3 regions of the Sutcliffiella cohnii genome follow, and region 3 is predicted to be linked to each of the others. Evidence: riboswitches for the same ligand, from Rfam matches in the RefSeq annotation. Region 3 holds a riboswitch; each other region holds the start of a gene.
The links. A riboswitch is a leader RNA that binds a small molecule or an ion and turns the genes downstream of it on or off. The one in region 3 is predicted to bind cyclic di-GMP.
Positions count from the first base shown of each region.

Region 1: it holds a riboswitch for cyclic di-GMP, as region 3 does, so the genes downstream of both, BC6307_RS02420 (sodium-dependent transporter) here and BC6307_RS19755 (OmpL47-type beta-barrel domain-containing protein) in region 3, are expected to answer to the same signal.
Region 2: it holds a riboswitch for cyclic di-GMP, as region 3 does, so the genes downstream of both, BC6307_RS18075 (response regulator) here and BC6307_RS19755 (OmpL47-type beta-barrel domain-containing protein) in region 3, are expected to answer to the same signal.

Region 1 covers NZ_CP018866.1:522,916-526,194, reverse strand. The annotation lists gene BC6307_RS02420 (sodium-dependent transporter) at 1-1,235, opposite strand, end outside; cyclic di-GMP riboswitch class I at 1,392-1,476, opposite strand; gene BC6307_RS02415 (MBL fold metallo-hydrolase) at 1,576-2,964, opposite strand; gene BC6307_RS25445 (extracellular solute-binding protein) at 3,054-3,279, opposite strand, start outside.
Region 2 covers NZ_CP018866.1:3,591,205-3,594,483, forward strand. The annotation lists gene BC6307_RS25375 (aspartyl-phosphate phosphatase Spo0E family protein) at 236-373, shown strand; gene BC6307_RS18065 (DUF3954 domain-containing protein) at 381-551, opposite strand; gene BC6307_RS24850 (hypothetical protein) at 610-777, opposite strand; gene BC6307_RS24855 (hypothetical protein) at 819-995, opposite strand; gene BC6307_RS18070 (CBO0543 family protein) at 1,113-1,649, shown strand; cyclic di-GMP riboswitch class I at 1,767-1,853, shown strand; gene BC6307_RS18075 (response regulator) at 1,917-2,273, shown strand; gene BC6307_RS18080 (hypothetical protein) at 2,301-2,531, opposite strand; gene BC6307_RS18085 (IDEAL domain-containing protein) at 2,528-2,878, opposite strand; gene BC6307_RS25580 (hypothetical protein) at 2,875-3,003, opposite strand; gene BC6307_RS18090 (hypothetical protein) at 3,097-3,279, opposite strand, start outside.
Region 3 covers NZ_CP018866.1:3,904,243-3,907,521, reverse strand. The annotation lists gene fliW (flagellar assembly protein FliW) at 1-396, shown strand, start outside; gene csrA (carbon storage regulator CsrA) at 396-605, shown strand; gene BC6307_RS19760 (flagellin N-terminal helical domain-containing protein) at 732-1,544, shown strand; cyclic di-GMP riboswitch class I at 1,794-1,888, shown strand; gene BC6307_RS19755 (OmpL47-type beta-barrel domain-containing protein) at 1,971-3,279, shown strand, end outside.

The DNA.
Region 1 (3,279 bases), 1.5 Mb from region 3:
GCTCGCAATTCATCCATCAATTCACTTTTCGATACTTTTAATGGAATAAAAATTGCTAGGAGTAACGCTCCTAACGGCATTAATATGTTACTAACGGTAAAGTCGAACAGATCAAAAAATGTTTTATCAAAAATAGTTACATCTGCCATCACTCCATACGATAAACAGGAAGGAATACCAACGATAAAAATAAGTATTCCAACAAGCCATGTTGTTTTTTTCCTTTTGCTATTATCTTTTTTCGTAAAAGCAGCCACAATAATTTCAATCATAGAAAATGCCGATGTTAAGGCAGCAAATAAAAATAAAACTAAAAAGGCAAGAAAGAAAAACATTCCTAACGGTAACTGTGAAAACACCGCCGGTAATACAGCAAAAATTAAAACCGGTCCTGCATCTGGTTCCAATCCGAACGAAAATACACCTGGAAAAATAGCTAGTCCCGCTAAAAGAGCAATCACAATATTAATGATAACGATAGATAATGCTGAAAACGGAATATTTTGTGTTTTAGGTAAATAAGAAGCATATGTCACCATGACGGATACCCCTAAAGAAAGGGTAAAAAACGCCTGGCCAAGTGCGAATAAAATACTTTCTGACGTTAGTTTAGAAAAATCAGGAATCAGTAAAAATTTCACACCTTCCAACGCTCCATCTAAACTAAGGGAGCGAAAGACGATGACGATAAATAATACGAGTAAGGCTGGCATCATTATTTTACTAGCCTTTTCAATTCCTTTTTGAACACCTTGTGATACAACAAGTATCGTAATAAACATAAATAATAGTTGGCCTAATAGAGTCCAAAACGGCTTAGAAATTACTTGACCAAAAAGTGGTCCGTATTCAGCTTGAGATAGACCGTTCAAACCGCCTGCGAAAACTTCTATTATGTATAGAATGATCCAGCCCCCAACAACACTATAAAAGGACAATAGTAAAAAGCTAGTGAACACACCTAGTTTTCCGATCACATTCCATTTTGAATTTGGGGCAAGCTTCGTATAAGTCGAAACTGCATCACTTTGAGCTTTACGACCAATTACAAATTCTCCGACTAAAAGTGGCAATCCTAGAAATAACGTAAATAATAAAAAGACTAGTAGAAATGCTCCTCCTCCACCAGTACCCGCTACATAAGGGAACTTCCAAATTGCCCCTAAACCAATTGCTGAGCCAGCAGCGGCCCAAATAAAACCAATTTTTGTTTTCCAATGCTCTTGTTGTGTCAATTACTTTACCTTCTTCCTTTAAAACATTAAACAGCGATAGATACCATTCTATTAAAATACTACGGATACTCCTTGATATAAAATCATAAAAAAATGCCCACCTAAATAAGGTGGACATTGATGATTAGCAGATCAAAAATAAGTATATCCAGCCTGTTCGGTAACCCGGCGACCTTAGAGGTATCTCCTTAGGCCCGTAGCTTTGCGTCTCCACTTTTCAATGGATTTGCCATTATCGTAGGTATCTTCTTTTTTGCACCATTAAGTATAACATAAGTATAATCGGCATGTTGACAAATATGTTTATAAGTCTTTAGAACTAAAATAAGCATCTTTACCGTTACTTATTAACTATATCACCTATTTCGTATACTTCCCCATAAGCCGGTAAGAGCTGTTGCCCATTCTTTGGTTTCAATCTTTCAGGATAAAAGCTATGAAGGGGTATGAGTACTTTTGGGTCAAGTTCATCAACAATATACTTTAAATGCTGAGGTAACGCATGCCCTCCTGAACTTACTTCTACTCTTTCTAAAGAAAGTAGTGATAATATTTTCTCTAGATTATGGAATGCCGGGTCATAATCACCTAAAGGAACGCCGTTGGAGTGGATGTATACTCCATTTTCAACGTGTAGATCAAATAATTCTATTATATTCTCATAACTGTTTTGAACGAAATATCTGCTTGGATTCTCATTAATTTTTTCTTTATTTATGAGTGGATATTTTTCCAACAATAGTTTTTGCCAATCGAGCAGCTTGTTTTCTCTTATCATAGTTTTTAGCTCTTCTGATTCGAATATGTAAAAGTGACATTGTGGTAAAAAAGTATGAGCAAGTTGCGCTGTTTTTATTTCTAAAACCACTTTTCTTTTAGCCTCTTCTCCTGCTTTACACATACCGTTAATGCGTTCCATATTTCGATGGTAAATATTAAAAATACCAATACCCTCTGACTCTTTTAACATTTGTGCAACATTAATTTGTAGCTTCGTTTCCGTAAGGAGTTTATCTGGCAATTCATTGTTACTGACTAAAAGATGTTCCGCTAATTCCTCTTCACTTTTTAATGTTGTTCCTTCGATAATAACTGCATCATACCTTAATTCTTTTGCCTTTTGTAAAAACTCCTCCATCACCTCTGGTGAAGAGCCGTGCAATCTAAAATCACCTGTATAAATAATTTTTGCATCAGGAGTTTCTAGATGAAATGCGCACGCCCCGATAACATCATGATCAACAGAAAGAGGTGTTACTTTTATTTCTCCTATATGAAAAGATTGATCGTACTCACAAGATTGGTACGACCTTACACCAGGTACACCTTCCCCGATTAATTGTAACTGATTATATAGATTTCGAGATTGTTCCGTCATATAAACTGGAATAGAAGGATCAATACATCCGATAGCTCCCATATGATCTAAATGCAAATGAGATATTAAAACAGCTGTTTTTCCCTCATATTCTTCCGCTGAAATAACATTATCACTTACTAAGTGCTCCTTATTGTATATTCCTTCAATTTTCGGTATCATACGTAGCTTTAAGTAGTCTCGAACTATCGCACTATTGCGCACCTTCACTTGTCCGTCAAAAATAGCTGTCCTCGGGTCAAACGTTAATCCAAAGTCAAAAATAACACGCGATTGCCCGTATTGTAATTGAATAATGGTACCGCCAATTGTTTTTAATCCACCAAAAAATTGAATCAACGTTTTACTCATTCTTCGACATCCTTTTCTTTTATGTAATTGTATTCGAAAAAAGAGGGTGTCCCACTTATCATTGGGACACCTTCTATTATATGTTTTTATTAGTTTCCTAACTCGCGATCCGCTGCTTTTTCCGCAGCTTCTAATCCTTCTTCCACTGTTAGTTCACCTAGGAACACTCTGTCGATTTCTTTTGCAACAGAATTTTTCAATCCATAAGCACCGACAATACGTGGGTCGAAGAAGCCTGCATCAAATTGCTGTTCTCCTACGCCATATTCCGGATTTTCGTCTGTATATTGCTTCCATTCACTACTTTCTAAAGCC
Region 2 (3,279 bases), 310 kb from region 3:
AAAATAAAGAGCACCAAACAAACGCTATTGCGCTCATTTAGTGCCCTCGGTTATTCCGTTAGGCAATAAAACTCTTATTTTGTAATAAAAAGTACTTTAATAACTAGTTTTGTCGAATGCCTATCTTTTATCTTAGGTGTTATGCAATAATTCTTTTGGACTATTCCCACCATTACTTTTGTATATTTTAAGGAGTATAATTATTATGCAAAATAGCGATAATTTAAACGATTTAATGAAAAAAATTTATTACGTAAGAAAGAATATGTTAACCTTAGCATCACAATTCGGTTTGGGTGACAACAGAACCATTTCATGTAGTCAAAAACTTGATAAATTAATAATTAAATATCAGAAGCAAAGAGTGAGCTAGTAATAAATCAAATCTTTCTCTTGTTTGTCGTTTCTAAACGATCAACCTTCCCGCCAAGTACAACAACAGATATTTCACCGTAATCAGGAAGGTCATGCTCTATTAATCTACCGTCTTTTATCACATACATTTTTTTATTATTTGTTAGATCTATTTCTGCCGTTAATTTTCCGTTCACCAGGACCCCTCCTAATGTTATAATTGAGTTGGTTGGGTCAGGAGAAATCCTGGCTTTTTTATTTTGGTACTGTAGGCTCTAGAGCTTCTATCTTTGCTACCAGTTTTATTAAATCCTCTTTAAGTTGTACTGGATGTTCTTCATAATGCCTATCTTCTTGGTTTAGTATCATATTGATTACCTTGACTTTAATTTCTGTTAATTCTAGTTTGTTAACCCAATCCATGTTTATCACCTCGTTTACAGTTTGGTGAGTAATGGATTTATTTATGCTCGTCTCTTTTTTCGATTCCCAGCATGCCTTATTCTGGTTCTTTCACTGTAGGAATTCAAATCAGAGTATGACGTCCCCTTTGGTCTTTCGGTTGGCTTAATTGGATGCTTTTTTATATATTCAAGTCGTTGTTCTTCTGTCATATACCAAACCTTAACCTTGCCAATCACTTAGTATTCCTCCTTCACCTTTTTCTAGAACTGCGCATTAATTAATTTTTTTTGCTCCTCCATTATATGTATTTATATTCCAATATTGGAAATAATTCAATTGTAGGAGGTTATAAAATGTTTGAACAATTACAAGAGCTTAACAAGCAAGCAAATAGAATTGAAACAGAATACTGGGTAAACCACGATTTATTCTCATGGCAGTGGTGGTTTATAGTAATAATAAATTTGTTATTTTTAGTTTTATTAATACTTTTCATGGATAAGCAAAGAATTCAAATTATCACCATTGCTTTCCTATTCTCATTTATCTTGGTTGGAATAGTAAACGAACTTGGAAGCTTTTATGGATGGTGGAGTTATCCACACCAATTCATCACGGCTCTAAAAACAATGAATGCAGTAGATTTTTTGACTGTACCTGTAATAATTACTTTGTTTTATCAGACATTTGGAAAGTGGAAAATTTATTTGATAACAACAACTGTATTTTTTTTAATTCTATCTTTTGTAGGAATACCGATATTCGTTTATTTTGACTTCTACAAACTCCATACCTGGAATTACTTTTACTCTTTTCTAACTTTACTACTGGTTTCAATACTAGTTAAATTATTTACTGATTTTATAATTACGAAATCAAAATCTCTATAAGAGTCCATCTTTTTCGGTGGTCTTTTTATGTCGCAATTTTGGTCAAAGGTTTCTTAAATCCCTTGCAACGGATATTATTTCTACATTTTTCTACAAATTTCTACATTTATGTCGATAGACTATTAGAGGCAAATTTTACGAAAGTAAAAGACGCAAAGCTACGGGCCTAAAACATTTATTTGTCATGGCGGCCGGGTTGCCAGGTATTCATGTCCTGTAATTATATTTGCCTTTTCTAATTTGCCTAATTTAGTAAAGGTGGTTCTTATGAAAAAAGTTCTTATAGTTGATGACTCCAAATTTATGCGCAAATTACTTAAAAGGCTAGTCGAAAAAGGTGATTATCAAATAATTGCAGAAGCTTCTAACGGCCAGGAAGCTATTGAAAAGCTTCAAGAATTTAGTCCAGATATAACTTTATTGGATATTACTTTACCTTGTATGAGTGGACTAGAAATTCTAAAAAAGATAAAAGAACAAGATCCAAGTTCTAAAGTCGTTATTTGCTCTTCACTAAGCTACGAATCACTTGTTGATGAATCAGAAGGTCTTGGTGCGAATGGTTTTATAGTGAAGCCATATTTTGATAAACTATTATCCACACTCGATCAGATTAGTTCTTAATTTCGAGAGAGCACACACTCTCTCGAATCATTTCTTTAGACCAAAATCGGCTTTTATCAAGTTGCCCTGAACTTCGTAAGAAGGGTCTCTATCTTTAACACTAGTAAGCAATTTTTCTACCTTTTTATCAGTTTCAAATTTCTCCGCGCATCCTTTAGCAAATGCTGTTATTTCAGTAACACTCATACCTTCACGTAATAGTCCTCCAACCGCTAACGCCATATATTGTTCTGCTTTTAATTCCGCTTTTATCTTCACCAGCCAACCAACTCCTTTGGTAAGCGTTCCGTTAGTTCCATGAACCACTCTTGGTCGTTCATATCAAGTGCTATATCGATAAGAACGTGTAAATCGACTTCTTCCAGTGAAGGTTCTGCTTTGGAGAGGTTTTCTATATCAACCCATTCCACTCTTCTAATTCTTGATCCATTTCCATGCTTTAGAAAAACAACCTTTGCAATATTTTCATCTTCCTTTACAACTGAAACAAATCCTACTGACCCTTTAGCCTTTGGATTATAACCAAGGCTAATCTGTGATAGTTCTACCCAGTCACCTTTTTGTAGTTGACCTATCTCTAGAATGAAATTTTCTTCCGTGTTCATGATTCATCCCTCCCCATTTTAGGAAAATCATTTTCCCAACGTCTTTTCCATTCTTGCAGCGCCTCTTCGTTTTCGTTTTGGCATAGTTTGACTAACTCTATCAGTGATACTTTTTCTAAGCTCATTGAAACTCTCCGATTCTACCAATTCTTCTCGTAACACTTGCTTCTGCCATTCTAGTTGTGAGTTGTTATCCTGAGACATGTACTCACTTCCTTTCAAAATAGGCTTAGTTGTTCATATTCCGTTGGCTCTGATTCCACATATATCTCTTCAAGATCAACTTCCTCTATGCTTACAACTTCTTCAGGAGAATCATTTAGAGTAACTTCTTCAAAGTTTGAAAACCAATCTAATGGGAAACAACCTCTTAATCTACTAAGCTCTGGATCCTTGTAAAA
Region 3 (3,279 bases):
TCCGACATTATTACCTTTAAAAACGGTTTACCTGGGTTTGAGAATGAAAAAAAGTTCGTACTACTCTCACTAACAGAGGAAAATGTTTATTTCTCGTTGCAAAGTGTAAATACAACAGACTTAGCTTTTATCGTTACAAATCCATTTCTTTTCTATAATGACTATGAGTTTGAGTTAGAAGAATCTACTCAGCAAGCTCTAGCAATTTCAGCTAGCCAATCTGTTGAAATTTATGTTGTTCTAACCATTGCAGATCCATTCGAAAAGTCGACAGCTAACTTACAAGGCCCTATCGTAATTAATAAGGAAAATCAACTGGCGAAACAAATTGTTGTAAACGGTACGAAATACAATACGAAACACATCCTCCCTATTAGTGAAAAGGAGGAAAAATAATGCTTATTCTGACTCGAAAGCTAAATGAGACAATTGTTATCGATGAAAACATCGAAATTACCATTCAAAGTATAGATGGTGAACAAGTAAAAATAGGTGTAAAAGCACCGAAAGAAATCGAAATTTATCGAAAAGAAGTACTAGAAGCAATCCAAAACGAAAACAAAAATGCAATTTCTAGGAAAATAGATATAAAAAAATTAAAATAAGTGTAAAGTTTTATAAAAACGTGTCGATATAAAGAATGTAAAACAAAAGTTCAAAGTCGGCCGACAAAAAACTTTTGAAAAATACCCCACATGGATGTGGATGGACAATTCAAGGAGGAAATCAAAATGATTATCAATAACAACTTAAACGCAATGAACGCTCATCGTCAAATGGGAATGAACGTAAACGCTAATGGTAAAGCAATGGAGAAGTTATCTTCCGGTCTACGGATTAACCGTGCTGGTGATGATGCGGCTGGTCTTGCTATCTCTGAAAAAATGCGTGCGCAAGTTAGAGGATTAGACCAAGCTAGTCGAAATGCTCAAGATGGTATTTCTTTAATCCAAACAGCAGAAGGTGCCTTAAATGAAACTCACGCAATTCTTCAGCGTATGCGTGAATTGTCGGTTCAATCAGCCAATGATACTAATACTGACGATGACCGTGCTGAACTTCAAAAAGAAGTGGCACAATTAATTGAGGAAATTGACCGTATCGCTACTGACACAACATTCAACTCACAAGTATTATTTGACGGTAACTTTGATGCTCAAATTCATATTGGTGCAGATGCAGGGCAAGCGTTAAATGTTACAATTAGAGATATGGGAGCTACTACTGTTCTTGCAGTAAATGCTGTTGATATCGCAACTCAAACTGGAGCGGATGGAGCTATAACGACTATCGATGATGCAATTAAAGAATTATCTTCTGAGCGTTCTCAACTTGGTGCATGGCAAAATCGTTTAGAACATACTACTAAAAATCTTGAAAATGCTTCTGAAAACTTACAAGCTGCAGAATCTCGTATTCGTGACACTGACATGGCTAAGGAAATGATGGAGTTCACTCGCTCTAACATCCTAAACCAAGCTTCTCAAGCTATGCTTGCTCAAGCTAACCAACAGCCACAAGCTGTATTACAATTACTTCGTTAATTTTAACAAAAAGAGAGACCTTTATTAATAAGGTCTCTTTTCATATGAGCTTTTCTGAAACACTTTCATCACATGAGTTTGAAAATTAATACCTAAGATTAGTGGTGTTTTGATAAGTTTCAATATATTACCATAAAAATTAAATCTATTTACTCTTTTAAACCAATTTTTTTAAATAAAACATAGGATAAATTACTCATTCATTTAATTTATTGAATCTATTATCCTATTATTATAGTAATAAATACCAAGTGAAAAAGGCAAATCATAGGAAACTATGAGACGCAAAGCCAAGGACCTGTTCTGCGTGATAGATAAAACGTGGATGGTAGCCGGTTGCCACAAGGAATCATAGTTCCTAACCTATGAACCTTGTAGAAGGTTCTTTTTTATTTGGTCAAAAATAATGAAAGGTAGGACAAAAGGATGAAAAAATCGTTTTTTAGGAAGTTTACGTTATTAGCATTATTACTTATTATTGCTCAGACGTTACTTCCAGTAGCTAATGCGTTTGCCAATTCCGATAACAATATGTTACCTCCAAGTAATATAACAGCGGAATATATAACGCCAGATGATGTTAAGTTAGTATGGAATTCTGTTCACGGAGCAACAGGCTATCATGTTTATGAAATTACAGAAGGGCAGTTAATTTTACTTGGGGAAACAACAGCTGCTAATTTCACTTTGAATGATTTAGAGGAAGGTTCCTACAGGTATGTTGTTTCTACACTAAATGGCGACTGGGAATCTGGACCGAGTGCCCCGATTAATGTTGATATTACGTATCCTACTATGGAATCACCATCGACGGTAACATATAAGATAGAAAATGGTAACGATATTGTACTTAACTGGGAAGCTTCTCCATATGCAGAAACGTATCATGTTTTTGAAATATCCTCAGAAGGTGATGCTTCATTAATAGAAACTGAAGCTGGAACTACATACAAAGTTAATAATGCCCCTGAAGGACTGTATACATATGCTGTTTCTGCTTCGCATTCTTTATACGGTGAATCATCGTTATCCCATATAGTCGAAGTGGAAGTTGCTTATCCGACAATGGCAGCTCCACAAAATTTTACGTATTCTTTAGTTAACGGAAGCGATGTGTCACTTAAATGGGATGCTGTTTCTTTCGCGAAAAATTATCATGTTTATGAAATATTAGATGGCGAAAGGGTTTTAAAAAGGACTATTTCAGATAATAAAGTGACATTTTCAAACCAACCTCCGGGTGAATATGTATACGAAGTTCGTTCTAACAATGATCGCTTTGGAGAGTCCGAAGAAGGAAGTTTACTAAATGTTAATGTAAGTGAAATCACGATGACAGCACCAGCTAATTTCACCTACAAAATCCAGAACGATAACGATATTGTTTTATCATGGGGGACTGTCCCTTACGCAACAAGCTACAAAATATATCAAGTTAACGATGAAGGGAAAAGTTTAGTTAGTACCGTAACTAGTACAAGCGTTACTTATCCTGTTATGCCAGCAGGTAATTATGTATATGAGGTACATTCCTTTAGTGACCGCTTTGGTGAATCGGTGGACGGTAGTGTTGTTACTTTCTCAGTAGAAAAAGTAGATATGGAAGCGCCGAATAGCTTTAGTTATAAAATAAATAATGGTAATGATATCGCTTTAAGCTGGGATACTACATCTAATACAAATAACTATAAGATATACCAAATTGTAGATGGAGAAAAGGTGTTAGTAAGCACAA